Regions from separate parts of the Flexibacterium corallicola genome, predicted to be linked through region 1. Evidence: riboswitches for the same ligand, from Rfam matches in the RefSeq annotation. Region 1 holds a riboswitch; each other region holds the start of a gene.
The links. Region 1 has a riboswitch for cobalamin ahead of P6574_RS03090 (energy-coupling factor ABC transporter permease). Riboswitches for the same ligand answer to the same signal wherever they lie in the genome.
Positions count from the first base shown of each region.

Region 2: another riboswitch for cobalamin. It lies ahead of cobU (bifunctional adenosylcobinamide kinase/adenosylcobinamide-phosphate guanylyltransferase); the one in region 1 lies ahead of P6574_RS03090 (energy-coupling factor ABC transporter permease).
Region 3: another riboswitch for cobalamin. It lies ahead of nrdH (glutaredoxin-like protein NrdH); the one in region 1 lies ahead of P6574_RS03090 (energy-coupling factor ABC transporter permease).
Region 4: another riboswitch for cobalamin. It lies ahead of P6574_RS12830 (ABC transporter ATP-binding protein); the one in region 1 lies ahead of P6574_RS03090 (energy-coupling factor ABC transporter permease).

Region 1 covers NZ_JARRCW010000001.1:654,656-660,585, forward strand. Annotated here, with positions in the region: gene P6574_RS03080 (SbcC/MukB-like Walker B domain-containing protein) at 1-473, shown strand, start outside; gene P6574_RS03085 (HAD family hydrolase) at 672-1,520, shown strand; cobalamin riboswitch at 1,832-2,043, shown strand; gene P6574_RS03090 (energy-coupling factor ABC transporter permease) at 2,091-2,756, shown strand; gene ettA (energy-dependent translational throttle protein EttA) at 3,103-4,752, shown strand; gene P6574_RS03100 (glycosyl hydrolase family 18 protein) at 4,815-5,765, opposite strand.
Region 2 covers NZ_JARRCW010000001.1:1,523,270-1,529,199, reverse strand. Annotated here, with positions in the region: gene cobN (cobaltochelatase subunit CobN) at 1-1,400, opposite strand, end outside; gene cobW (cobalamin biosynthesis protein CobW) at 1,406-2,515, opposite strand; gene cobU (bifunctional adenosylcobinamide kinase/adenosylcobinamide-phosphate guanylyltransferase) at 2,512-3,066, opposite strand; cobalamin riboswitch at 3,207-3,425, opposite strand; tRNA gene P6574_RS06915 (tRNA-Asn) at 3,701-3,775, shown strand; tRNA gene P6574_RS06910 (tRNA-Asn) at 3,848-3,922, shown strand; tRNA gene P6574_RS06905 (tRNA-Asn) at 3,998-4,072, shown strand; gene P6574_RS06900 (hypothetical protein) at 4,371-5,036, shown strand; gene P6574_RS06895 (cysteine synthase A) at 5,311-5,930, shown strand, end outside.
Region 3 covers NZ_JARRCW010000001.1:2,839,008-2,844,937, forward strand. Annotated here, with positions in the region: gene nrdF (class 1b ribonucleoside-diphosphate reductase subunit beta) at 577-1,554, opposite strand; gene nrdE (class 1b ribonucleoside-diphosphate reductase subunit alpha) at 1,570-3,720, opposite strand; gene nrdI (class Ib ribonucleoside-diphosphate reductase assembly flavoprotein NrdI) at 3,690-4,106, opposite strand; gene nrdH (glutaredoxin-like protein NrdH) at 4,111-4,332, opposite strand; cobalamin riboswitch at 4,434-4,628, opposite strand; gene P6574_RS12305 (calcium-binding protein) at 5,245-5,930, opposite strand, start outside.
Region 4 covers NZ_JARRCW010000001.1:2,970,728-2,976,657, reverse strand. Annotated here, with positions in the region: gene P6574_RS12855 (hypothetical protein) at 59-181, opposite strand; partial or broken gene P6574_RS12850 (IS3 family transposase) at 209-999, opposite strand; partial or broken gene P6574_RS12845 (IS5/IS1182 family transposase) at 1,050-1,169, shown strand; gene P6574_RS12840 (FecCD family ABC transporter permease) at 1,182-2,237, opposite strand; gene P6574_RS12835 (ABC transporter substrate-binding protein) at 2,240-3,178, opposite strand; gene P6574_RS12830 (ABC transporter ATP-binding protein) at 3,190-3,972, opposite strand; cobalamin riboswitch at 4,138-4,344, opposite strand; gene P6574_RS12825 (DUF6916 family protein) at 4,768-5,055, opposite strand; gene P6574_RS12820 (GNAT family N-acetyltransferase) at 5,128-5,754, opposite strand.

The DNA.
Region 1 (5,930 bases):
AGGGCGATAAGTTCCAGAAACTGGCACAGGCTGTGACACTGGATCTTTTGGTGGAGCTGGCGAACAAACAGCTTAAAGCCCTTAAACCCCGCTATCGACTGCTTCGCGCAACAGGTGGCCTTGGGCTTTTAGTGGAAGATCTTGATATGGGAAGTTCTCCCCGCTCTGCCCGCTCACTCAGCGGCGGCGAACGGTTTCTTATTTCTCTTTCCCTCGCCCTGGCGCTTTCGGGTCTGGAAGGGCGACAGTCCTTTGTTGATACCTTGTTTATTGACGAGGGGTTTGGCTCACTGGATGGGGATACACTGGATGTGGCCATCGATGCGCTGGAAATGCTGCAGGGGCAGGGGCGCAAAGTTGGCGTTATCAGTCATGTGGAAGCAATGAAAGACCGTATACCGGTGCAGGTTCGGGTCGTGCGGCAAGGCGCAGGGCGGAGCCGCATCGAGTTGACGTCTCCAGCCAGCTGGTAACAAGGGGAAGAATTTGCGATGACATCACCGGCTTCCCTTCAACTTTAAATGAATTTCTACAACTCTGTTTTCCCTAGGTAAGGCGCTTGCTTCAAAAAGGGGAATTTTAAATCTAATGCAATGCTTCTCGTGTTTCATGGTGGGGAAGAAGAGTGGGGAAGCCACTTCCGGGTGACCATAAACATCGGCTGAAGACCAATGAAATGGACTGCATTATTTGCGGCGGGGGCTATGTCTGTGCTGCGGCCAACAGGCTACCAAAGTGTTGAAATTCTTCCCGCATGGAATCATACTCCTGTCCGCCATGAAATCGTGGAGTTTGTAGAGCGGACCACGCGAGAAGCCAGCCCCGACTATGTAGAAAAATCCGAGAGGATTGCCCTTTTACGCGATGCTGGCGTTCTTTGGAGCGCCGGGCCATTTAGTCCTGTGGAGGCCTATATAAGCCGAAGCAGCAAGGAGATGCCCCCTCCCAGCCTCCTAAATTCCTATACAATTCGAAGGTATGTGGAAACCTGGGTGCAAACGGTACGGGAAGAGGAATATAACCAGCCGTATGTTGATCTTGTCTATCAGCCCATGAAAGAGCTGATTGATTACCTGCAGGATCATGATTATCGCGTTTGGGTGCTTTCAGAATCTAACGTGGAAGTTGTGCGCGGTGTCCTTACCCAGACCTTTAAAATACCGCCGGAGCAGGTTATTGGCGCGCCTTTACGCTCACAAGTGGCTCAAGTGAAGGTCTTTGAGGAGCAGGGACGTGGCCCCGCAAGCGTTTCGCCGATTCCCACAGATAGCGAGCGGATTTACCACATATTGGGACGCGGGCCTCTGTTGACCATTGCTGATGCAAGGCTGGTGGAGGATATTCGAAAACTATCAGAAAACTGGGACCGCCGATATCTCACTGTGACGATGGAGATCTCCACAAAGGGAGGTGAAAACTCTGAAATAAACGGGAGCCCCCAGACCAATTCCACAAGCGCGTATAGGATAAATCCCGAGGAAGATTGGTCCCACCTCTATCAATGGCAGAAAAATCCTTAGAGGAAATTTAGGTAAGTCCAATTATTTTGATTGAGATCAAAGTAATGAACAAGTCTACGTTGTAGGTTCTTCTTGCTACGGCTGATGCTCATATGGGGGAGTATCAACCACTGGGCGTACTTAGTTCTTGAGTACGCCCTTTTTTTTGTCTCTTAATGATAATGTTGTGCTTCGTTTCTTTCTGTACTTAAGTATTATTTTTGGACAGCTCCGGCAGGCGATGCCTTTGCTGCCAATCGATGAGAATATTTAACGGGACTGCGACTAAGGTTGCTTATCCTAGCAGTTGCAAAGTTCTTTTAAAGCGGCAATAGTTCTCCCCATTGGGTTCCACCCCGGCAAAGCTGGCGTGGATGTAAAAGGGAATGCGGAAGGGATGACCAAATAAGGGCCTGATCCGCAGCTGCCCCCGCAACTGTGAATAGCTGGTTTGTCTCAAGGGCCACTGAAGCGCACTGCTTCGGGAAGGCGAGGCAAACAAGGAGCTATGAGCCAGGAGACCTGCCCACACATAGGATAACTGCGCTTTGCATAGCGCTCGCACGGAGGGTGCGATAAGGAGATGAAATTATGCATATTGAACCGGGCTATGTGTCTGCTGCAAAAGTTGTAGCTGCCAATGTTGGCGCTGTTGGCGTCTTTTTATGGGGCGCAAAGCAGCAAGCCTCAGAGTTTTTGAAGAACCCTCTTGTTCCGGCCAAAACGATTTTGGCGGCAGCGTTTTTCTCGCTCTTCATGCAGTCCTACCACACAAGTGTAGGCGCTTCCGAGCTGCACTTCATTGGCGCAATGGCCATGTATCTCACACTGGGCTTCACACCCGTTCTTCTAGGCTTTGCCATTGGTCTTTTGTTTCAGGCATTCGCGTTTGACCCGCAAGACATGTACCACCTTGGTGTGAACAGCCTCTCCTTGATGCTGCCTTTGGTGTCCGTTCACTACCTTTCTGGTAAGAAGCTGTTTGACCAGAAACTGTCCAAACGCGTTTCCTACACCCAGATACTGAAGCTGGATGCCATATACTACACAGGTGTCACCGGCATGGTCGGTTTCTGGCTGATGATCGGCGACGTTGCAACACCATTCACTGCATGGGCCCAGTTCGCAGCCTCATATTTGGCAATTGTGGTTCTGGAACCAGTTGTAACTTACCTTGCTGTGAAAGGCCTGAAAGCCGTTGAAGGCAACACCTTGGTTAAGAACCTCACAGTCGTGCCCCAGCTCAAGCTTGCTTAAGGCTTAAACAAAACAGAGTTTATGATGGCGGCCAATGTGCCGCCATTTTTATTGAGCCCAACACAAGGACGTGTTGATGGACTTGATGTAAGAACTGCGTTTTGCGTGTCCGATATGATGGCAGAAGCCGGATTCCTCCGCTCTTCAAAACGGATGTCACTCCGGACGTGATCCAGAGCTTGTTTTTCCTAAATTGGTAGCTACTGGATAAAAGAGAAGAGGCCTGTTTTTTCTCTCTTCTTTCTATGCAGCTTTCCTGATATGGATTGCCCCAAAGGGTGGCATGGGTTAAGAGTGCTGCCAAAGATTTCTAGTTCATCATTCTATTAGGAGATGTGGGCAGTCCATGGCGCGCCAGTTCATCTATCATATGCACGGAGTCTCAAAGGCTTACGGTGCTAAAAAAGTCCTCGACAATGTTCACCTGTCGTTCTACCCGGATGCAAAAATCGGTATTCTGGGCCCGAACGGTGCTGGTAAATCCACCCTTCTCAAGATCATGGCCGGTCTTGATAAGGAATACACTGGTGAAGCATGGGCCGCAGCAGGGGCCAAAGTTGGCTATCTGCCACAGGAGCCTAAGCTGGATGAGGATAAGACAGTTCTCGAAAACGTCATGGAAGGCGTTGCTCACAAACAGGCTCTTGTAGACCGCTACAACGAACTGATGATGAACTATTCTGACGAGACTGCCGATGAAGGCGCTCAGCTTCAGGACATCATTGATGCGCAGGATCTGTGGAATCTGGAAAGTCAGGTCGAGATGGCAATGGAAGCGCTTCGCTGCCCTCCATCCGACTCGCCGGTAACCAACCTGTCCGGTGGTGAACGCCGCCGTATTGCTTTGTGTCAGCTCCTTCTTTCTGAGCCTGACCTGATGCTGCTCGATGAGCCGACCAACCACCTTGACGCTGAAACAGTGCATTGGCTGGAGCGGCACCTGCGCGAGTTCAAAGGTTCCGTATTGATCATTACCCATGATCGCTACTTCCTCGATAACGTTACTGGCTGGATTTTGGAACTCGACCGCGGTCAGGGTATCCCTTATGAAGGCAACTACTCCACCTACCTTGGCCAAAAAACCAAGCGTATGGAGCAGGAAGGCCGTGAGAACATGGCTCGTTCACGCGCAATCAAGCGTGAGCAGGAATGGATGGGGATGACGCCGAAGGGCCGTCAGACCAAATCAAAGGCTCGTATCAATGCCTATGATGCTCTGTTGACAGCGCAAGAAGAGCGTATGCCATCTATCGAGCAGATCCTGATCCCTGTTGGTGAGCGTCTTGGTAACAACGTTATCGATGTTCAGGGTGTATCCAAGGGCTTTGGTGATCGCCTGTTGATTGATGATTTGTCCTTCAAGCTGCCTCGTGGTGGTATTGTCGGCATCATCGGTCCTAACGGTGCCGGTAAATCCACGCTCTTCAAGATGCTGTCAGGTCAGGAAAAGCCGGATAGCGGTGAAATTGTTGTCAGTGACCGGGTTCAGCTTGGTTATGTGGATCAGTCCCGTGATAAGCTGGATGACAGCAAAACCGTTTGGGAAGAAATCTCCGAAGGCGCTGAAGTGATCTACCTCGATAAGAAAGAGATCAACTCTCGCGCTTACTGCTCATCCTTCAACTTCAAGGGTGCAGGACAGCAGGCTAAAGTTGGCGACCTTTCCGGTGGTCAGCGCAACCGTGTGCATCTGGCGAAGGTTCTCAAGTCTGGCGCGAACGTGCTTCTGCTCGATGAGCCAACCAACGATCTGGATACAGAAACGCTGGCAGCACTGGAAGATGCGCTTGAAAACTACGCCGGTTGCGCTGTGGTGATCTCGCATGATCGTATGTTCCTTGACCGTCTTGCAACACACATGCTGGCCTTTGAAGGCGATAGTCATGTGGAATGGTTTGAAGGTAACTTCGAAGACTACGAAAAAGACAAGGTCCGCCGTCTGGGCGCCCACGCAGCAGACCCAAGCCGCATCAAATACAAGCCGCTGACACGCTAAGCAGTTTTGTATCTCCAATAAAAATGGCGGGGCATTTGCTCCGCCATTTTTGATTTGAAGGTTTACTCAGCAGCTTGCGAGCCTGCTGTGCTGGTGCTCATAGCGCTAGCCAAAGCACTGGCCCAGTCATCCGTGTTGGTTGATGCACCGTACTGCGTGTCATATTGCCAGCCCATGACGCCAGCAAAATCATCGTCATATTTCGATATAAGCGGGTTAATCAGGTAGGTGATGATATCCTGCGTGTTCAAGTAGCCGGAGCCTGCGTTGTCTGTCGTGGTTGGTTTGCCGACGAGGAGTTTTTCTACCGGAACACCTTGTGCGACTATTCCGACAATACTTGAGGGGAAAGTGGAGCCACTGACAAGCTCTGTCCCTGCCACTTTGCCGGTTTCGTCCTGAGCGGTGTCACCCACATACCAGTCATTGTTGTAGTACTGGATGTTATAGAGATCGATGTTATTACCTGCATTTTGAGCGACATCCACATAGACCTGCAAATAACCTGTCCCTCCATAAAAGTAGGGGCATTGGGGGGCGTGGGTGATGAAGTTCTGGTTGTTGGGAAGCTGTGACTTGAGACTACTGGAGAGATCGGTAAGGAAGGTTATAGGATCATAGCCTGTATAGTTTGTATCTTCCCAATCAATATCGACACCGTCAAAGCCGTTATCTGTGACAATCTGTTTGATGGAGTTGACCGTCTGGTCAAGGTTATTGGCGCAGTCTGCCCAGCCCTGCGTTGAAAAGGTTTCTCCACCAAGGGAGACAAGAACGCGCTTGCCTGCGCTTTTCAAGCTGGAAACAACGCCGTATTGATCTTTGGTCCCTAAGAGTCCTGAAAGTTCGGAGCTGAGTTCCAGCTCTCCACTGCTGCCCGGCACGATGAAACATAAAATAGCGGTGGTATAATCACTTTGAGCCAGCTCCTTTGCAAAATCTGGCGAACTTGAGAGAATATAGCCTACGATTTCTCGAGATGTCATGGGTCCTGCCTTTTTCTTCTCAGGCATACTTGCCTGCGCAAGATAGACTTCCCGACTGCCGTATTGTGAGAGTTTCTAAAAATTTCTGCCAAATGTGCTTTGTAAGCAGTAATGAAAATTAATAAATTTAACTCGCTGAGGTTTTCGCGAGCGGGTGTCACCTTCCTGAAGGTTAAGCACCATAACTATCCA
Region 2 (5,930 bases), 870 kb from region 1:
TCGGGAAGCTCTTCGAAGAATGTATTGTAGTGCGAAAGAGAAAGGATCTCCCCGTCCTTACGCTCACCCAAGGCATTGGTGGGACCCGCCAACAGGTGATCCATAAGATCGCCGGAGGTCTTAGGTGCGCCCTCAACATGATAGCCTTCTTTATCCAGCGCCCTAAGTACATTGATGCAAGAGGCTGGTGTGTCCAGCCCCACACCATTGCCAAGGCGACCATCTTTGTTGGGGTAGTTGGCAAGCACGATGACAACTTTTTTGTCCACCACTGCATTTGCCCCAAGCGCCGCCCAATTAGCGGTCAGCTGCGCCACAAATTCCATACGGTCAGCTTTTGGAACAAACCGTACAGGCGTGGACTGGGTGGCCTCGTCATAAACGCCTTCTTCCTTGAAAGAGACGGCTCTTGATAACAGGCGCCCGTCCAACTCCGGCAGAACAACATGCATGGCAAGATCTCTGGTGGAAAGCCCTTGATTGCTCTCCGCCCACCCCTCTTGCGAGGCAGAGGAAAAGATCACTTGCAGAACTGGCTTTTGCGGCGCATCCAAAATGGTACCGCTATGCTCCTGCCCAGCCTTCGACAGGGCAAAGGCCGTCGCATTCACCACCACATCCGGATTTGCCTGTTCGAACAAACTCGTGACAACCTGCGCGCACTCTGCATCCTTCAAACTGGAGACATAGATAGGCAGTGCGTTCACGCCCTGTTTGTGCAAGGCATTCACCAAGGCCTCAACAGGGGCCATCGCTCCGCCTTGCAGCAATGCGCGGTAAAAGACGAGAGCGGCAACCGGTTTTTTATCAGTGCCCCAACGGCCCTTGAGGTCGGCAAGGCTCGGCACAGCGTGTCCGGCCAGATACAGACCCGCTTTTGGCAGTGGCCGCGCCTCTTCGGGCTCATCACTTACAAGTTTGAGGCTGTGGGCTGCATAGTGTAAAGCGCCGTGCAGATTGTCCGGTCCACCTTCCACGCAGTATCGCCAGATACGGTGCGCCACATCCAGCGGAACACTGGAGCGCTTGGCAAGTGTTTCATCCCACTTGTCATCTCCGGGAATAAAAACGGTTTGCAGCCCGTAGCCACGGGCCAGCTCCTCAAGGCGCTCTACCCCATAAGTCCAGTAGTCCGCTCCGCCCAATAGGCGGGCAATAACCATTTTGGACTTTAAAAGGGTTTGCTCTGTATAAAGATCTACGGAAAAGGGATGGGACAGCGCCAACAGACTTGCAAGGCGCAGGCTGAATGCATGCCCCCCACGCTGAAAAGCTTGGGCAAATCCTGCAAGTTCCGTATCCGCAGAGGAAAGAACAACAATATCAGCGGGAGACTGTGCCAGATCGACAGCCTCATCCCCTTCATCAATACGTCGGGTTTGCCCCGCCAGAATATGCATTGGTCTTATACAGGCTCACTTGCTTTCAAGGCCGTTTTCACTGCCTCCAGATCAAACTTTGCAAGGCCGATAACCACCAGCTTGTCCTGCATTTCACTTCCCGCAGAGAACCACGCTTCCACACGCGGGCCAACGGCCTGCACCATCACAGGCGCGGGCTTTCCTGCAACGCGCACAACACCCTTGATCCGTAAAACTCCGGAAACCGCCATAGCCTTGGCAACGCTTTCCTCAATGTCTTTCAGGTTTGTGAAACTGCCAGTGGACACAACAGTGCTGTCAAAGTCATCATGGCTATGATCGTGATGATGGTGGTGATCATGATCGTGGTCATCATCATGGTGGTGGTCATGCTCTGCATGGTGGGCTTCATGGTGCGAAAGGCGTGCATGCATATCATCTTCCGCGCCCGCATCGCGGCCCAGCAGAACTTCCAGAGCCAGATCGCCCTGTCGTGCAGGAACAATCTCCACTGCATCGCGCAATCTGGCACCAAGGCTCTTTTTCACTTCTTCAAGCGCTTTATCGGAGACCAAATCAGCTTTGTTCAACACGACAAGATCAGCGCAGGTGAGCTGATCCTCGAACAGCTCTTCAACAGGGCTTTCATGGTCCAGCGCCTCATCAGCTTTTCTTTGTTCGGCAACTGCCTCTTCATCACTGGCCACACGGCCAAGCGCAACAGCAGGTGTATCCACCACTGTCACAACGCTATCCACGCTCACAAGCGGCTTCACTGTAGGCCAGTTGAACGCCCGCACAAGCGGCTGCGGCAGGGCAAGGCCTGAAGTTTCAATGATAATGGCATCAGGGCGCGGGTTACGTGCTAGCAGCATTTCCATTGTGGGCAGGAAATCATCTGCAACCGTACAGCAGATGCAGCCATTGGCCAGCTCTACCACTTCCTCGGCGCTACACTTGGGGTCGGCGCACCCGTTCACCAGAGAGCCATCAAAGCCCATCTCGCCAAACTCGTTCACAATAAGCGCGATCCGCTTGCCTTCAGCTTTTTCCAGAAGGTTGCGCACAAGGGTTGTTTTACCAGCCCCCAAAAATCCGGTCACGATAACAGCCGGGATTTTGGTGGTAGGTGCTGCAGAAAATGAAGGGGTCACAGTCGGATCTCCGGAGAATTATTAGGTTTAAGCTGTAGGGCTTGGCCAGCCGCGACAAACACAACCGTGTCGCAAGCCTCCGCCACTTTTTGATTGAGGCGGCCGGCTTCGTCGCGAAACCGGCGTGCCAGCGCATTTTCTGGGACAATGCTCAGCCCCACCTCATTGGATACAAAGATGAGGGGGCAAGCACTGCTGCTTATGATTTGGATCAGCTTGTCGCTCTCCTCATCAATGTTGCGCTCGCTATGCATAAGGTTGGAAAGCCAAAGGGTCAGGCAGTCCACAAGCAGCACGCGCCCCTCCTTTGCGTTTTTGGCAAGGCATAAGGGCAAGCCCAGCGGCTCTTCAAGGGTCATCCACCCCTGCCCCGCCCGCTGGCTCTTGTGCGCTTCAATTCGAGTACGCATTTCCTCATCAAAGGCTTGGCCGGTTGCCACATAAAACGCAGACAAGCCGCTCGAAAGTACCAGCTGCTCGGCATAACTACTTTTGCCGGAACGGGCGCCGCCTAAAACAAGAACGGATTTTGCTTTGGTCGTTAAGCTCACCCGCGTTTTCCTTGCCCCTGCAAGAAACGCGGGTGCGCTACCTTGGCATGGGAAACGCTGGCAACAGTCAGGACCGGCTTTGGCAGCCCTTCGAAAAATCTCATTTATTCAAACTCCCTGACTGTCCACCCGACAGCAATTGAAGGTTTATCTCTCAGCCGGTCTCCTGGCTCGCGGATTTTAAAAGCAAATCAGCCTTCCCAGCTTCCGATAGACGCCAGTGGCATGGATATGTTTGCTTCACTCCGCTTACAGTTGCGGGGGCAGCTGTGGCTTTACCGGCTTTTATACCGATCACCACATTCCCGTTTCATTTTTGTCCAAGGCGTTCACAAACAACTTGATTTATAAATTGCCCTAGCAAAAAAACTGAAAGAACTTGCTCCATAAAGGGGGGTGAAGGGCCTTTGTGTCAATCATCCCAATGAATAGACATGGGGCACACTGACAAAAAGCTGCGTAAAACCGCTCATTTCAGCCTGAAAATAATCGAAATAATAATTTCACCCACAGCAAATCTGCATTTTCTTTCCACAATCACAAGATTTTATCAAAAACAGGCTTGGCAAACCCCATCGGCTTTTATAAAAGCTGGCTCACACAAACGGCGACGGTTCGTTTCGATAAGAAATGATCCCCGGTAGCTCAGTGGTAGAGCAAGCGACTGTTAATCGCTTGGTCGCTGGTTCGAATCCGGCCCGGGGAGCCATTCTTCGTTTGTGATATAAAGCCTGAAAGTGGCAAGTAGGTTACCTAGTAAATTGCTAGGCAAGCTCGATGATCCCCGGTAGCTCAGTGGTAGAGCAAGCGACTGTTAATCGCTTGGTCGCTGGTTCGAATCCGGCCCGGGGAGCCATTTTCCGATTATAATTCAGATCCCAAAGCTTGGTTTATTTATATAATCGGTTTATAGGGTGTCTGAATAAGGTATTCCCCGGTAGCTCAGTGGTAGAGCAAGCGACTGTTAATCGCTTGGTCGCTGGTTCGAATCCGGCCCGGGGAGCCACGTTTTCAAATCCCCCCCCGTTATATTTTTGCCTTGATCACGGAAAATTTAACACGCCGTCATCCAATGTGCATTCAGCCTAGATTAACTAACAGGAACAAAACTCTACGTATTTTGTTCTGAAATGCTGAACTCTTTCATTTCATCACCCAGCTGAAACGTTTCACCTCTACAATTCCTAGTACATGGAACAGCCCCCCCATTAATTTACCTTAGGGAAATAAGGGGAATTCCAACGCATTGGCTTCGAATTGGGACCATCCACCAAACTTCTTAAATAATAAAGGGTGAGATCGAAATGTTACCGGGCGCAGTAAATCACAGCCAACTTTTTGCGGTTCGCCGCTTAACACGCACGTTCCTAGCCCTCTTTCTATTTCTTGGGCTCGCTGTCATTGCAAGAGCTGGAGATAAAGAAAGCCCTGTAACCAAAAACATCTCCCAGACGGGTATCTCGAAAGACGAGACCACAGAAACGCACGTTTCTGAAAAGGGAACAGTTTCTGCGCAGACATATCATCAAGTTGTTGTCTCACCGCCAAAGTCCAACCCTGACGCCGACCCTTTCGACAGCCCTTTCAACATTTGGCTGGGCGAAGTGACACTCCAAGGACGCACGACACTTTGGGTCGAACTTATTGATGAATATGGCGAAGTTATTTACGATTCAGAAGTCCACCCCAATGAAACGCATATGCTGCCAGATGGGCGGGCCCTTGTTGTCAATGAGTACGCCTCTCCCAACCCATCCGCCACAACACTCGCCAGCACCAAAGACCAGAGCAGAGTAACACCGGACGCCAAAGTATCCGTAAGTGTCCGCAGTGCTTCCAGCACCAGCACTGGCACGCAAGTCCATTTCATAGATGTGAAACAACAACCTGAGGCTGGCAAGGAGTCTTTTCTCCTGAATCTTGGCCGAACGGGTGACGCGCTATGGAACAGGCTTACCTCCTATTTTTAAATTCTTTTAAGGGAAAACCCATTGGGGATTCCCTTCAGTTCCTTTAAAGCTAAAGCTGAAGTTTACGCTAACAATCAACCCTTGGTATATTTTACTAATATTCCCTTGGTATCTGTAATTTTATACTACCACTTTCCTGTCTATGGGAGACTGTCCCTTGAGAGGGCCTGCACCCCGTTATACTTTCCAAGGCCAACATCTAAACCGAACTTGCACAAAGCGCGTTCACTCAATGAAACGCCAACAGTTTGCCACCATTTTACACGAGGTCCCGATGGATATTCGAAATTCCCTAACCGAGACAATCGGCAACACTCCTTTGATCAAGCTGCGCAAGGCCTCAGAGCTAACCGGTTGTGACATCTACGGTAAAGCGGAGTTCATGAACCCCGGGCAATCTGTAAAAGACCGCGCAGCCCTGTTTATCATCGAAGACGCTGTCAAGTCGGGACGCCTTAAACCGGGCGGAGTTATTGTTGAGGGGACCGCTGGTAACACCGGCATCGGCCTAGCCTTGGTTGGAAATTCACTGGGCTTTCGCTCTGTCATTGTTATTCCTGAAACACAAAGTCAGGAGAAGAAAGACATGCTGCGGCTGGCGGGCGCGGAACTGGTTGAGGTTCCTGCCGCTCCCTACAAGAACCCCAACAACTACGTAAAGATTTCTGGCCGGATTGCGCAGCAACTGGCCCAGAGCGAGCCCAATGGCGCTATCTGGGCCAACCAGTTTGACAACACCGCCAACAGAAACGGTCATATTCAAACAACGGCTCCGGAAATCTTTTCCCAAACCGACGGAAAAGTAGATGGGTTCATCTGCGCTGTTGGAACAGGGGGCACCCTTGCAGGAGTTGGCATGGGGCTGAAAGAGAAAAACAGCGATATTAAAATCGG
Region 3 (5,930 bases), 2.2 Mb from region 1:
AGTGGGCGAGGTGGGTCTCGTTAGTAACGAGAGTGGCAAGGCGGGCAGGCTGGGGCCTGCGCAGTGACTAAGTAAATATTTCTTCGGCTCCGGCATTTCCGCCTTGCCCGGGATTATTTTATGCGAAATATCGGGGTAACCAACGGCAGTCGAAAGTGCAGTTTCCTGCCGCTGCTCTCGAAAGCCGGGGGGGCTCCTTGTATCCGTCAGACCCTACAGCAAAGCCTGAACATATTTCACCGGGCGCGTTGAAGATGCGTTACCTCTCCAAAGCACCCCATCCCGACCCATAACTTGACGACGGACGGTCCGCCGCTGCTCGTTTTTATGGGCACGGGAAAATGATAGGGCATGAGTTGTGGGAGGGGGATAAGTTTTAAGGCAGCATAAACAGGGACATGGCCTTAACTGCCGTGTCCCTGTTTTATTTTCTTGCAGTTCCCAGTCCTTGACACCAATCAGCATCTGCCGAACCTACAGCCTCAACTGGATCCCGGCTCGGGGGCCGGGATGACCTTGCTTGAGGCTAAGGGCGTAACTGTGAAGCCAATGGAGGCGGGGCTGGAAAGCGTACTCTTAGAAGTCCCAGTCTTCATCTTCCGTGGCAACGGCTTTACCGATGACGTAGGAAGAGCCGGAGCCGGAGAAGAAGTCGTGGTTCTCGTCGGCGTTTGGTGACAAGGACGCCATGATGGCCGGGTTCACCTGACAGATGGTTTCAGGGAACAGACCTTCAAAGCCAAGGTTCTGCAAAGCCTTGTTGGCATTGTAATGCAAGAAGTGCTTCACATCCTCGGTTAGCCCAAGCGGATCATAAAGATCTTCAGTGTACTTGATCTCAAGATCATAAAGATCAAACAGCAGAGAAAAGGCGAAGTCTTTGATTTCCTTACGCTCAGCCTCTGGCAGGCGCTCCAGACCGCGCTGGAACTTGTAGCCGATGTAATAGCCATGCACCGCTTCATCACGAATGATCAGACGAATAAGGTCTGCCGTGTTGGTGAGCTTGGCGCGGCTAGACCAGTGCATTGGCAGGTAGAACCCTGAATAGAACAGGAAGCTCTCCAAAAACACGCTGGCAATCTTCTTCTTCAGCGGGCTGCTGGTGGCTTTATATTCATCCAGAATAATACGAGACTTGGCTTGCAGGAACTCGTTCTCTTCCGACCAGCGGAACGCATCATCCACCTCTGCCGTGCGGCACAAAGTCGAGAACACGGAGGAATAAGAGCGCGCATGCACCGCTTCCATAAACGCAATGTTGGTAAGCACCGCTTCTTCATGGGGCGTGACAGCATCCGGCATCAAAGTAGGAGCGCCAACTGTATTCTGGATCGTATCCAGAAGAGTCAGGCCAGTGAACACACGGATGGTGAGCTGCTGCTCCTCCGGCTTCAAAGAGGCCCAGCTTTGAATGTCGTTGGACAGAGGAACCTTTTCCGGCAACCAGAAATTGGATGTCAGCCGGTTCCAGATCTCCAGATCTTTTTCGTCCTGCAGGCGGTTCCAGTTAACGGCGCGCGCGACGGTCTTAGTAGCACTGTTCGTTGTCATCGTTATTCCTCAAACTTAAAGGGAGCAGGCCACGCAGCCTTCAACTTCCGTGCCTTCCAGTGCCATCTGGCGCAGGCGGATATAATAAATTGTCTTGATGCCCTTTTTCCAGGCATAAATCTGCGCCTTGTTGATGTCGCGCGTTGTGGCGGTATCAGGGAAGAACAGGGTCAAAGACAAGCCTTGGTCCACATGCTGCGTTGCCGCTGCATAGGTGTCGATCAACGCTTCCGGGCCAATCTCGTAGGCATCGCGGTAGTATTCCAGATTGTCGTTATTCATAAACGGCGCTGGGTAGTACACACGGCCAATCTTGCCCTCTTTGCGGATTTCCACTTTGGACACGATCGGGTGGATCGAGGAGGTGGAGTTATTGATGTAGCTGATTGAACCTGTTGGCGGCACAGCTTGCAGGTTGCGGTTGAACAGGCCGTCTTTCATGACAGCATCTTTCAAAGCCACCCACTCTTCACGGGTTGGAATGTGAATTCCAAACTTCTCAAAGAGGCTTGTAGCCCGCTGTGTTTCCGGCAACCAGTCCTGCTCCACGTACTTGTCGAAGAACACACCTGAGGCATACTCGGAGTTCTCAAAGCCTTTGAAGCTCGCGCCCCGCTCAATGGCCAGTGCGTTGGAGGCGCGCAGGCAATGGAACAGCACAGTGCAGAAATAGATGTTTGTAAAATCAACAGCTTCCGGGCTGCCATAATGAATGAGTTCGCGTGCGAGAAACCCGTGAAGGTTCATTTGACCAAGGCCAATGGCGTGGCTTTCTTCATTGCCACGGCGCACGGATGGCACTGAGTCAATGGAACTCATTTCAGAAACTGCAGTCAAAGACCGGATGGCTGTTTCAACAGTTCCGCCCAGATCACCACCATCCATTGCCTTGGCAATGTTCAGTGAACCCAGATTACAGGAGATATCGGCTCCCAGATGCTCATAGGACAGATCATCATTGAACAGACTCGCCTCATTCACCTGCAAGATCTCAGAGCACAGGTTCGACATATTAATGCGCCCTTCAACAGGGTTCGCTTTATTGGCTGTGTCTTCAAACAGAATATAAGGGTAACCGCTCTCGAACTGGATTTCAGCCAGTAACTGGAAGAACTCACGGGCGCGCAGTTTTGTTTTGCGGATCTGTGGGTTGTCCACCATCTCGCGGTATTTCTCGGTGACCGAGATTTCAGAGAACGGAACACCGTAGACCTTCTCAACGTCATGCGGCGAGAACAGGTACATTTCCTCGTTCTGCTTGGCCAGCTGGAACGTGATATCGGGAATAACAACACCAAGGGACAGCGTTTTAATACGGATTTTCTCATCCGCATTCTCGCGCTTGGTATCAAGGAAGCTGAGGATGTCCGGGTGATGGGCGTTCAGGTACACAGCGCCTGCACCCTGACGGGCGCCAAGCTGGTTGGCATAGCTGAAGCTATCTTCCAAAAGCTTCATCACCGGCACAATACCGGAGGACTGGTTCTCAACGCCTTTGATCGGCGCGCCAGCTTCACGCAGGTTGGTCAGCAGCAAAGCAACACCGCCGCCGCGCTTGGAAAGCTGCAGCGCAGAGTTGATGGACCGGCCAATGGATTCCATGTTGTCTTCAAGACGCAGAAGGAAACAGGAGATCAGCTCGCCGCGCTGCTTTTTACCCGCATTCAAGAATGTTGGTGTGGCTGGCTGAAACCGGTTGGAGATGGTTTCATTCATCATCTGCATGGCAAGGTTTTCATCGCCGCGCGCCAAAGCTAAGGCCACCATAACCACACGGTCTTCATAGCGCTCAAGGTAGCGCTTGCCGTCAAAGGTTTTCAGCGCGTAGCTGGTGTAAAACTTGAAGGCCCCGAGGAAGGTTGGGAAGCGGAACTTGCGGTCATAGGCGGCGATGAAGATAGATTTCACAAAGGCCGGATCATACTGGTCCAGAACCTCGGCTTCATAGTAGTTCTCGCGCACCAGATAGGAGAGCTTTTCCTCCAGCGAATGGAAGAAAACAGTATTCTGGTTTACATGCTCCAGAAAATACTGGCGTGCCGCCTGACGATCCGCGTCAAACTGAATTTTTCCCTCTGTATCGTAGAGGTTCAGCATGGCGTTCAGTGCGTGATAGTCCAGCCCCTGATAGGCGGCTACAGACTTTTCGAGAGTTGTTGTTTCCAAAATAAATCTAGTCCCTGACGAACCCGCGCAACGTCGCTGTCGGTGCCTGCAAGTTCGAACTTGTAAAGGCATGGACAGTCACATTTGGCGGCAATAACAGTGCCTGCATGGGCAAAAAATGCCCCGAAATTTCGGTTACCCGAAGCGATCACGCCCCTGAGCAAAGACCGGTTTGCTACATCATTCAAAAAAGCAATCACTTGCTTGTGCACCGCTCCCCTGCCCTCACCATCCGCATATGTGGGGGTGATAAGGACAAAGGGTTGTGTGACCTGCAGCATCTTTTGGGATGCGCGGGCCGGAATGCGCTCGGCCTCAAGACCGAGACGTTCAACAAAGCGGTGTGTATTTTCAGATGAGCTGGAGAAGTAGACGAGGCTGCTCAATTAATCAGGCGAGGCCGCCGATTTTGTCCGGGCGAAAGCCTGCCCAGTGTTGATCTCCTGCAATGACGACAGGAACCTGACGATAGCCCAGCGATTCAACTTGCGCCAGAGCATCCGCATCTTGTGTAAGGTCAATCACGTTGTAGGCAATACCTGCACTATCGAGCGCGCGCGTGGTTGCAGTACACTGCACACAGGCAGGTTTGGAATATACGGTAATGCTCATGCTTTCGTCCGCCTAGCATGGGAGAAGATCGAGACGGCAGGCTGCGGGCACAAAACTTGCGCACACCGAAGCCACAACGCTCCCGGACCCTCCGCCCGTGGTTGTCAAATTGTCTCTTGGCAGGTCTCCTGACTGCACAGCTCAAACACACCCTTCTAACCTTCCCGAAGTTTCCTTCAGTGGTACAAATAAAAGGCCGTTCACTGCTTACAGTTGCGGGGGCAGTGCCAGATTTTCACCGGCTTCCCTCTTCGCCTGCGAGTCGCCCCGCAAGAACCAAGCACACTCCATATAGTGCATCTAGATTTGAATGGGTCAATATATAGTGTGATTTACACAATTTAATACTGTGGAATTTAATGGAAAAATATGCAGCATCTGGAAAATATTTTTTAGCCGGATTGCTTTCAGATAGCCCAACCGGCCATGCGCCGCATACTTCATGCCTGCACATTTGACTTTATAAGTTTTAGCCACAGCGCTCATATCCAGCCACACCTTAGAAGTCAATTCAGGCACGCTTATTTTTGTTGGCACCGTAGCTCACCAACTCGCAAAAATACGTGTCCCCTTCTACAAATATCATGGTTCGTTACTCTCAATAAAGAAGGGGATAAAATCCACGAGCACCCCACCCGCAGGCGATCCATTTCAGCCACGATCACAAGCCTATCGCATTTGGTTCAGGAAACAGCACCTATGTGATGGGAGGAAGCGTGTTCATAGATGCAATGCTCATAAAATAACAGGGCTTTAACCCAGTCCTATAAACAGTTGCGGCACACCCAACCCAAGGCATATGCGCAAGGGAAGGGCGTGCAGCAATTCTTTGATAGTGCCGGTTTGTTTTAGCCTATTGTTTAGGCGCGTATCTTTAACCAGAAACCGGCATCCACTTTTCGGCGATACATTTTATGTGAAGATGAAGTCGCTCGCAGCAAGGTGATCAGGTGTAACACCGTCAATGATGACTGCATTACCGTCGGTATCAGTGATTGTTGTTGCTCCATGGGCGGTGGAGCCGTCCTCTGCGGTATACGCATGATCCTGATCATAAGAGATTGTCAGGTCATCCATGGAATTTACATCAGAACTGGAAAACATCAGCGTATCCGAGCCACTGTCATAGTCAGTAATCTCTGTGCTGCTTGGCTCGCAGGTATCGGAAAAGACAAATGTGTCACTCCCCGCACCTCCGGTGACGACATTATCGCCACCACCAGCATTAATGGTGTCATTCCCATCTCCACCGAAAATGAAATCGTTCCCGTTGCCTGCGGTAATTGTATCACCACCACTGCCGCCATAAATGGAATTGTCTCCATCACCTACGGTAATTGTGTTGGAACCGGTATGGGCTTCACTGGTATTGTCACTATAGCCCGCATAGATGATGTTATTCCCGTCTCCCGCAGTAATGTTATCATCGCCAAAGCCGCCAAAGATGGTGTTATTTCCATTTCCCGCATGAATTGTATCATTGTAGCTTAAAGAACTGTCGAAGGCAGAGTGATTGTCAGGGTTTTCATCCCCATAGATCGTTGCGTCAAAATTACTTTTATCACTTTTCGTTATAGTGTCGTCGCCGGTTCCACCTT
Region 4 (5,930 bases), 2.3 Mb from region 1:
ATACGCATCCACTTCGGTACAAATTTTGGTACAATCTTCTTTAGAAAACTCGGTCATTTTAGTCTCCAATCTTGGACACATGGTCGTAGGTATTAAGTCCAGCCAGTAGCGCTGCGCAGGCGAGGGCCATGGCATGGGTTGTACCTTGCTTCTTCATCTTTACAAGATCGTTTGCCGTCATGCCCAAGAGCCGCGCAGATCAATAGCTCAGCCGTGAAAGCACATCGATGACCGCGCTCGAGTTCAGCTTTCGCTTCACCCGAATAGCAAGGCATTCACGCGTGTATTCATCCAGAATATTCAGCGTTCTGAATGCCCTGCCATCTTCGGTTCGATGGTGGACAAAGTCATAGGACCACACGTGATTGCGATCCTGTGGCCGCAGCCGGACGCAGGATCCGTCATTGAGCCAGAGCCGTCCCTGTTTCGGTTGCTTCATGCGAACCTTCAACCCCTCTCGTCTCCAAAGGTGCTCGACACGTTTGTCGTTCACTTGCCAACCCGCTTCTCGAAGCAAAGCAGCAATCCGGCGACAACCGTAGCGACCATATTGACGGGCCAGTTCAATCATATCCGCGACCAGCTGGCTTTCATCAGCCCGCCCCTGCGGCAAACGCCGCTGTGTGGAGCGATGCTGGCCAAGAACGCGGCACACACGCCGTTCGGATACCTTTATCTGAGTACAAACATGATTGATGCAGGCCCGGCGACGAGCGGGGCTTAGAAGTTTCCCTTTGCAGCCTCCTTCAAGATCAGCTTATCCAGTGTCAGATCGGAGACAGCACGGCGTAACCGCTCATTTTCTTTCTGCAACCGCTTCAGTTCCTTGAGTTGTTCTGTACCCATGCCACCGTACTTCTTCTTCCAACGGTAATAGGTTTGTTCAGTAACACCCATCTGGCGGATTGCATCTACGCGCGACATCCCTTGTCCCATCAGGACTTCAACCTGCCGCAACTTAACGACAATCTCTTCTGGCTTTGGTCTCTTGATTCCCATATCGAGTCCTCCGTTTTCCTAATCATAAACGTGGACCACTTCATTGGGGGAGGCTTAACATCATGTTTGTAAAGCTCAAGGACTGGAGGCGTATTGCTATGGGATACGACCGATGCCCAAACATATTCAAATCGGCAATCTATATTGCTGCAACCGTAATATTCTGGTTACGAGTCCTGAGCCTAGTTGTTTTTCCTAAGAAGCCAAATGAAGAAGATTCCTCCTACAAGTCCGGTGATGACTCCAACCGGGATGTCCTCCGGTTTCATCAGCGTTCGTGCAGCCATGTCGGCGACAAGCAAAAAAAGTGCGCCAAACAAGGCCGAGACCGGGATGAGGCGATGATAATTGCCCCCGATAAACGCTCTTACAATATGAGGTATCATCAGGCCAACAAAACCTATCATGCCCGAAAATGCTACCATGATACCTGTAATCAACGCCCCAATAATGAAGGTCTCTAGCCGAAATTTTGCAACGCAGATGCCAAGGGTGGTTGCGGTTTCATCGCCCATGGTCATGGCGTTAAAGTGACCAGCTCGTAGCCACAGCCAACCTCCACAAACTATCATGGTGACCAAGGGGTAGATAAGGTACCCCCACTGGGCCAGCCCTAAGCCGCCCAGCATCCAGTAGACCACAGTGTGAGTAGCGCGCGGATCTGCCAGAAAAATGAGAATGTTAGCTCCTGCCATCAAAATAAAGCTAACAGCAACTCCAGTCAGAACCAGCCGGTCAGCACTCGTGGCATTTGTGAACTTTGCGGTCCCGATAACAAGAAGAGTTGCTCCAAGAGCCCCTAAAAAAGCCAGCAGAGGTACCGTTAACACTCCAAAAAATAAACCAGTATGCAGCAAAGCCAATACGGCCCCAAACGCGCCACCTGCTGAAATTCCGATCAGATGAGGGTCGGCAAGTGGATTGCGGGTTACGGATTGAAGGCAAGCGCCCACGATTGAAAGTCCGGCCCCGACCATAATCGCCAGCAGAACGCGGGGCAGGCGAATCTCCCACAGGATGGTCTCTCGTCCCTTCGACCAACTGGGCTCAATAGCACCCGGTATAACCTTATTAACAAGCACACCCAGAACGGTCTCCATGGGAATGGAAACCGCCCCAACTGAAACGGCGAGACAAACAGGAAGAACCAGAGCAACCAACCCTGCGCAAAAGATCTGCAGCATAACAAAAGAAGTGCCCCCTTTGGGGGCTGCGGGGATACTGGTTCCTTCGCTCATACTCAGTTACCCCAGAATGCAGTTGCCAGTTTTTTGATGGCTTTTATGTTCCGTGGTCCTGGTGTGGCCTCTGCATATTGTAGCGTTACGAACCGGTCGTTCTTTACTGCATCCAGATCGGCAAAGGCCGGGTTATTGAGCATGAACTCACGCTTTTGCTCTGCTGTTACTTCGCCATAGTTCACTATCACAATAACCTCGGGGTTAGCTTCGATCACGGCCTCCCAGTTTACCCGTGCCCAGCTCCTTTCTAGTGTATCCATCACGTTGCTGCCACCGGCGGCCTCAATCAGTGCTGTGGGCATGGCATAACGGCCAGCAGTAAAGGGGGTATCTTCACCGCTGTCATAAACAAATACGCGAAGTGGCGTGGTGCCGGCATTTAGTCCCTGTTTGAACTGAGAAAGATCATCACGATAGGATTGCACCAGTTCAAGCGCACGCTCTTCAACTGCAAAGATACGGCCAAGGTTCAAAAGGTCATTGTACAAGTCCTCCATTGATACCTTCTGCTTCTCGCCAATATGGATGCAGCTTTCTGTCAGCTCGTAGACCTTGATACCGAATGGGGCCAGTGTTTCCGGTGTCACCTCGCCGCCAACCTTCATACCGTAGTTCCAGCCCGCGAAATAAAAGTCCGCATCAGCCCCTATCAACACTTCCTTGTTTGGGTATTGTGGGGACAGTTCCGATAGGACTGCCACTTTATCTGTTAGCCCATCATCCAGCGTTCTCCACTCAGAAATACCGGTATATCCCGCCATCTTGTCCTGTAGCTGCAGTGCCAGCATCATCTCTGTAAGGTTGGAATCGTTGGAAACAGCCCGCTTTGGTACATCATCAAATGTCACGGTGCGGTTACAGCTTTTAATGGTAACCTCTGCTAATACAGGTGTAGAGGACAGCAGCGCTGCAGCCAGCGTCAAACCAAGTTTTTTCATGAAAATAATTCCTATGAGTATAGATCGAACGTAAGGAGAGATTGTTGTGTGGTCATCAAGTGGTCGCGTGTTGTGCTCACCTGAAAGGCTTTTGAGACTAAGGCCGGGGAGAGGATTTGGTCCGGTGTTCCAAACCCAAGCATTTGCCCTCGATCAAGAAGTAGGATCTGGTCACAGACCCGCGCTGCCATATTTAAATCGTGCAAACTGGTGATGATTGTCAGATCCAGCTCCTCGATGAGCTGCAGGATTTCCAGCTGATGGCGAATATCCAGATGGTTGGTTGGCTCATCCATAATGAGCAGATCAGGTTCTTGCGCCAGTGCCCGTGCCACCATAACCCGTTGCCGTTCACCGCCGGAAAGGGTTGTAAATGAACGGTCTATGAGCCCTTCTAGATTCAAAGTATGGATCGTTTGGCTTACCACCTGTTGGCCCTGTTTGCATAAACTAGTTAATCCATAGCTGTAAGGCGTTCGTCCCAGCTCGACGATCTCGCGTACAGTGAGTGCGAAATCCGTGGGCTGTTCCTGCAACACTGCAGCTACACGCCGCGCCACTACTTTGGCTGGAAGCGACCAGATGTCATCATCACCAATATTGATATGACCACTTGCTGGCCTGTTAAAGCGGTATAGTAATCGCAGTAATGTGGACTTTCCTGCTCCGTTTGCCCCCACAACCCCAAGGGTTTCACCCGCTGGCAGTTCAAAGCTGAGTGGCTTTAAAACCGGCTCGTTTTTGCTCTTTTTAGGCGCCCAAGAAACATTGTTGACTAAGACTGATGTGCTCATGGCATGCGTTCCAGTATGAACTGGCGGCGCCTCAGAAACTTAACTGGAAGAAATACAGGTCTCATAACGCCCTTGTCGATGTAGCGGGGGCAATAGAAACCGGATATGTAAGTGGCTTTCGTGAAAGCAAACATTATGGCCTCTTTCCAGGACGCCCCGCCCAGGTTGAAGTAACAGGTAATGGCAGGTCTCCTGACTTACGGGTCATTGCTCGGCCAGCCTTCCCGGGTTCCCCAGTGGCATATCTAGCTTTGCTCTCCGCCTACAGTTGCGGGGGCAGTCACGGAGTTAGTTTCAAAACGTGAAACTGCACCGTGTTCCCTTTTAATTCCGAGGCTTTTGACCTCGAAAACCATTGCGGCGCATAATGATTAGAGACAAGCCAGATTGCAAGAGCAAAAAGATAGTGCATGGTTGATACTTTGGAATCTGGAAGTAAAAATGGGGAGAAAATGATGCATAGTGAAACCTAGAGAACTTCGCAGGCCGTAAACTGGAGTGGCCTAAGAAAAGTGGAGATCCTCCGGCTCAATATTTGTCTATTGTCGCTCGAACGTTAAAAGTGATTGATATCCTATGGCCGAATGCCTTCGAATTGGATTATAAAAGCCTTCACTGCCAGTCCTCTTGCCTAATATGGCAGAGACTCGCCGGGTGGGGCATCCATTCCATCAGAGCCTTGAGGACTGTTTTTATGAAGAGATGCTCGGGGTACCGCAATTTTGATGCAAGGGAAACCGGTGGACTAGTTGCCCAGCAATATCGGAAAAGGGGCATCCGCTCCATTAAAATCGATCAGTTAAAAATAATTTGTAGGTTGAATTCATCTCCACCCTCCAAGACTTTAGTAACAAGGAGATTATGAACTCCAATTGTTGGGTGTTGTACCTCCGAGATCCTACCTTTGACTTCGAAACCTTCTGGGCAGTCAAACAAAAGTATAAACTGCTCCCGGAATCTTGCTGGTGTTTGAGGCCCTTTCTCTATAAATTTTAGCTGGACCTTCTCACCATCAATTAAAAAAATGTCGCCCTTCAGCTTTTCAAAATCGGCATATTCCAAAGACTTAAGGTCATCTTTCATCTGTATTTTCCTATCTTTAATATCTGTTTAGAAAATCTCTATGATTGGCCATGGTCATATGCGTCCCAATTTTCATTGGGAATCTGAAATTGATTGATCACTCTCCTGTTGTTGCCTGAAGGGTGTCGAAGTTACAGAAGTATTCATTCGTTTGATTTTGACAGCTGCAGATATGAATTCACCTCGTAACAAGGCGTCATAGTCTGGTTGATACCACCTCATCAACGTATGGTGCCTCCCTGTAGTTTCTGGCTCAAATCCAAACCTGTAGTAAAATTTATAGGCAGGTCTATTCATATTAAGGACATGAAGCATGACAGGAATTTTCAGCTTTGAAGCTTTTGCGCAGATGCCTTTCATGACAACCGTTCCGATACCTCTGCGCTGAAATTTTTGTAAAAGTGACAAGTCAAGTACCTTTAACATATGCTCATCTTCGGCAAGGTACACGCGCCCGACAGGGGCTTCACACCACAAAATAAGACCATAATTCGCCAAATCATATTGATTGAAGTATACGTTATGTTGTGCAGTGTACTGCTGTGACAGCACGCTATGATAAAGTTCTTCTTGCCCAAAATTTTTCAAGGAAGAAAACTCCCAGTGCCGCTCATCTCTATGGATGAGTTCTAGGATTCCTTCATCACCAGCTCTCGCTGGCCGTATGGAAACATCAAGGGGGTTTAATTCAGTACTCACATTAATACCTTTGTATACTGGGTGGATAGTTCAAGGGTAGAACGCAACGCTGCGAAGTGATTTATAATGGTACTGCAAAAAATTGACGTTGCTTAAACCATGTTCATTGGTTAGCTGCGTACTTAATAAGATTGAACTAAGTACTTCGATTTAAGAAAGAGAATTCAGATGTGAGA